Regions from separate parts of the Robiginitalea biformata HTCC2501 genome, predicted to be linked through region 2. Evidence: riboswitches for the same ligand, from Rfam matches in the RefSeq annotation. Region 2 holds a riboswitch; the other holds the start of a gene.

Region 1 (2,396 bases), 670 kb from region 2:
CTGCTCCTTTGAATTGGTTCGTATATGAATATGATGAAATAGGAAATGCCAGAAAAATTGAGTTATTCAATCATCTTCATCCAATTTCTGCCTCTCCGATCTAGATCTGAAATCTCCTATACTTTCTCTTTAAATACTTATTCGCCTTGCTTTCTTTAAAGCGGGCTTTTTTGGTATTCCAGTGCAGGGCTTCCCTGGGGAAGGCGGATTTTTTCGGGATAGGGAATAGCGGCTAAAGGATTAGAATTTAATTTACGCTTACAAATTATAGAATGCTCAATCTTTCCTTTACGAAAGGCCTGAAACTAAAATTAGTGTCGCCTAAGGTGTCTTTTAAATAAGTATCCCCTTCAATTCCAATACTGAGGTCGATTTTACCATTATCTTTTCGAGTGTTGAAAAAATTTTCCGGAGGGCTACATGAGTTCTTTGGTAAGTATATCCAAATCAGTTCCTTCTTTTCTACCAAAAGTATATTTAACTCGCTCTCAAATTTTGATGGGGGAATGTTTAGCCACCAACGAGGCACGGACTTATTTATGTTCGAAAAGACTGTGTTCTTATGAAATAATCGAACATTTCCAATGGCATCATTAACGTGTTTGATTGCCGCTGACTTACCAATTTTTTGGGAATCAGAAGATAAGGAAGCTGGTGATGGACTTGGAATCGACCGTGAACTGAATGAATCCCTTTTAAGCTTCCTCAGCAGTGTTTCCAGTTCACTCATTTCAAGATCCTTAGCCAACCCAATCATATGTAGATATGCTTTTTCAGCTTTGTCATCATCTATAGGTAGGTAATGGGCTGTCATATTTCTTACTTCTGCCAATTCATTGAAAATTGCGGGTAGGTTATGGCTCTTTTTTCCAAAGTGTTCCCAGAAAAATTCTTTTTTAGCTCCAATTGAAAAACTGTTCAAGTTCCCAAAGTCTATTAAGTATTCAGGAGTGAATCCCGCCTGAAGATTTTTGCCCCAGGCTTCTTGTAGTTGAGGAAGTAGTTTGTCAAAATATTTTCTTTCCCAGTTATCACCAAAGCGAGATTTCAATTCAGTTGAAATGAAGAGTCGCATCGCCTGTATGAATGCCCCTAGGGCGATAAATAAGTTAGTCTCCTTCCGTTCCATCAATACTATTCTAAAATTCTCATGACAATCATTTTATAAAGTTATAGGAAAGAATTAAATTTATTCCTGCATCAGGAACGCTAAGGCGCGTACCAACCGAGCATAAAAGCCACGGTGGTTCAGAATGCGGACGGTCGTCAAAAAAATAATTCCTTTCCAATGAGGATTTCTGATGCGTTAAAAGAAGAACGCTATGATTTCCATTGTTACCAGCAAAAGACTGAAAGTTCGCTTTGCCACCCTTATTATGCCTCTGGATTGCGTACTCAGGAATGAGGATGCCTTTTCCAGGTTTAATGAAGTCCAACAGCTTTGGGGCGTGCATAACAAGCAATTATTTCTGCAACACGAAATGTCGTGGCCGCCGCCCGGACTATTAAATCAGATTGAACAATTGCTCTGCCCTTTAGGCCTAGAAGAACTACGGGATTATGTCCTGGTACAGGACGTTCCATGGAATTACATCAATTCCGGCCAGAAACTGCCCGGCACTGAAAATTGTGCCTGGCTCGAATACGAAATCAATCAGCAAGGCACTTTTGTTTGGATGGATTCGGCAGATAAGGCCGATTAAAAATTTCGGTCAAATGAAAAATTCTATTGAATACTACAAGGAATATGTCGACTTACTAGCGCAAAAATCTGACGATGAACTTATCTATTCTTTCAATGTTCAAGTGGGAAATTTCGGTTGGGGAGTTGCCCGTTCCGGGTATCTCTCAGCACTTCACAAAGTGCTCGAATTGAAGGAAATTGACTATTCGGAAATAGGAACTTCCAAAAGAATGAGCTATCGGAACCACGTATATTTAGTGGGTGACAAACTCTTTTTGCTGAGTACGTTGCCTTATGAAAACCTCATAAATATTGTTTATAACTACCTGTGCTCCTTCTACTTAAACATCAAAAAGGAAGAAATGAAATTAGAGCACGTCGACGAGAAGGCGCTTTTGATTAAAATCAATACTTTTCCATTTCTTGCCAGAATTACCTCCTCTTCACTTGCCGGGCTTGGTAAAGTTGAATACAACGGTAAATAAAATTTATCTCATCCTATAGATTCGGCAGGCATACACAGTTATCCACGCCCTGTTTATAACTCAGTGGCTTCCCTGATGGAGGATTGCATCCATTTGGCTAACTTGCATCATATTCCCTTTTCTAATGCTACGATTTTCCGGTCATGACACTTTTCACTGCAAGGAGCAGTGGCTACTTAAAGGAATACAACTCATTGAACAACAAGGAGATGCCAACGCTTTGAAAA
Region 2 (2,396 bases):
GTGGTGGTCTCCCCCAGGGCGTTGGATGCGATGAACCCCGTGACGACGGCCACGGTGTCTGCCTGGAGCCCGGAGAAAAAGCGGTTGACGTTTTCCCGGGATACTTCGTCCAGTACCTGGGCGTTCCCGAAGCCCGAGTCCGTACGGATCAGCTCACGCGCATCTACGAGTACGGCGTTCAGGCCCCTGCCGATCAACAGCTTGGTTATCAGCCGGGCAGACAGCAACTCTCCCTGGGCCAGGACCTGGTCTTTGATCTTCGGGCTGTAATCGCCCAGCAGGCGTACCCCTTCCAGCAGCCTCGCAATCGCTTCAAAGGAATCCCCCAGACCGACATTGGAGAACGTGTGCCGCTGATAGTTTTCGAAACGGCTGAAAGCCTCGCTGTAATCCTTCCCGTCCGCGGCCAGTTCCAGCAGTTCTTCGAGCTGGTCCGTGGCCTTTTCCCGTGCGGACAACACCACCGCTACGCGTTCCTTTTCCGCTACGCGTGCCGAAATGATATCCAGGACGCGGTCAATGCCCTCGCCGTTGGCCAGGGATTTCCCGCCGAACTTCAGCACCTTCAGGGGACGCTGTCCGGTGCCACCGAAAACGTCCTGCAGCAGCTGTTCCATCTGGTCGAATTCTATCAGGAAGGCATCGTGCCCGTGCACGGAATGGATTTCCCCGTAGGTGACATTGGAATTGACCTGGGCGAGCTGTTTATAGGTCTCCTTGTTTTCGGCAGCCGTAAAAAACAAATCGGAATCCACCCCGATGATATGGATATGCGTGGCGCTTTGCTGGAGCCGCTGGAAGGCCTCTTCCCCGCCCCTTGTAATATCGATGGTCTTCAGGAGCTGGTTGGTGAGCTTGTAAGCCGCCAGCTGAAAACGTTCCTGCAGCTTCTTGCCGTGGTGGAGCAGCCAGCTTTCGACGTTGAACAACCGGGACTCCTCGTTTGTACTCCGGCGAAAACGCTGCTTAAACGACTCGGGGGTCCGGTAACAGAGCATGGCGTGCATCCGCGCATCGTGTACGGGTTGGGAGGAATTTACCAGGAATTGCTCCTGTATCTGGCAATTGGCGATGAGCCAGTCTGTCGACTTCCAGTCGGAAGCCACCGGGATCAGGTGGGTTGCCAAATCCGGGCGCAGAGCTGCCATCTCCCAGGCAATCCCGCCCCCCAGGGAGCCGCCAATCAGGGCAAAGAGCTTGTGGATGCCGAGGTATTCCAGACCCAGGAGGAAGATGCGCGCAATGTCCCCGGCGATAAAATCCTTGTAATTCTCTATCAGGAAACCGTCATAGCCGTTTCCGGGAACATTAAAACAGAGTACCGTGTAAGTCTCCGTGTCGATGCACTTGCCCGGGCCCACCAGGGACGTCCACCAGCCGTCCGGCCCGGCGACGTTGGAATTTCCCGTGAGGGCGTGGTTTACCAGCACAACGGGGGCCGTGTGGAGTTTCCTCCCGAAGAGCTGGTACGACAGCTCGATCTGCTGGGTAACGCCTTTTTCGGTGGTAAAGGCGTTTAACTGGATATGTTGCAATGGCGATGCTTCCATGGTTTTATTTGAAGGCCGTTCCGTCCGGGGCGTCCGTTGGGCACCCATCCGGAATACGGATTGCTTTAAATGTCGGCGTTAAAAAGAAAATGGAAGCGGGGCAGCGCCCGGTTGTTATCTGCCCCGCACCGCGGCAGCCAGCTGGCCCCGATCCCGGTCCGGGTTAGAATGTAGCACCTTCTTCGATTGTGCGAAGGGTTGCCAAGGCTTCACTGGGTCTAGTCCCTCCACCTTTCTTGATAACGAGTCAGTATATATGTGAACGTCTCGGCAAATATAGGGATGCCATAAGGGAAATTCCCAATTTCGGGCCGAATAATTTAATAGGCAAAGCTTTTTGTCCCAGCCCGATGCCTTTGGCCCGGGCCAACACCACCGGCTACAGGCCAAAGGCTTCCCTGACCGCGTCCACGGCGTCCAGCTTCTCCCAGGTAAAGAGTTCCACCTCCTTGGTCACCCGCCCGTTGTACGGGGATTCAAACACCTTGGTAACCACGCGGGGTTCTTTGCCCATGTGTCCGTAGGCGGCGGTCTCCAGGTAGATGGGGTTTCGCAGCTTCAGCCTTTCCTCAATGGCAAAGGGCCGCATATCGAACAGTTCGGCAACTTTCGCCCCGATCTGCCCGTCGGTGAGATTAACCCTGGAGGTGCCGTAGGTCGTTACGTTGATGGAGGTTGGCTCCACCACCCCAATGGCATAGCTCACCTGTACGAGGATCTCGTCGGCCACCCCGGCTGCCACCAGGTTTTTGGCCGCATGGCGGGCAGCATAAGCCGCACTTCGGTCTACCTTGCTCGGGTCCTTGCCGCTGAAGGCACCGCCTCCGTGGGCACCTTTGCCCCCGT

What was found. Region 2 has a riboswitch for S-adenosylmethionine ahead of thrA (bifunctional aspartate kinase/homoserine dehydrogenase I). Riboswitches for the same ligand answer to the same signal wherever they lie in the genome.
Region 1: it holds a riboswitch for S-adenosylmethionine, as region 2 does, so the genes downstream of both, RB2501_RS02890 (hypothetical protein) here and thrA (bifunctional aspartate kinase/homoserine dehydrogenase I) in region 2, are expected to answer to the same signal.

The regions. Positions count from the first base shown of each region.
Region 1 is NC_013222.1:638,053-640,448, forward strand. It holds gene RB2501_RS02880 (hypothetical protein) at 1-104, shown strand, start outside; gene RB2501_RS02885 (Swt1 family HEPN domain-containing protein) at 266-1,129, opposite strand; SAM-I-IV-variant riboswitch at 1,193-1,284, shown strand; gene RB2501_RS02890 (hypothetical protein) at 1,323-1,703, shown strand; gene RB2501_RS02895 (hypothetical protein) at 1,717-2,169, shown strand; gene RB2501_RS02900 (DUF4007 family protein) at 2,294-2,396, shown strand, end outside.
Region 2 is NC_013222.1:3,495,160-3,497,555, forward strand. It holds gene thrA (bifunctional aspartate kinase/homoserine dehydrogenase I) at 1-1,550, opposite strand, end outside; SAM riboswitch class I at 1,662-1,796, opposite strand; gene metK (methionine adenosyltransferase) at 1,930-2,396, opposite strand, start outside.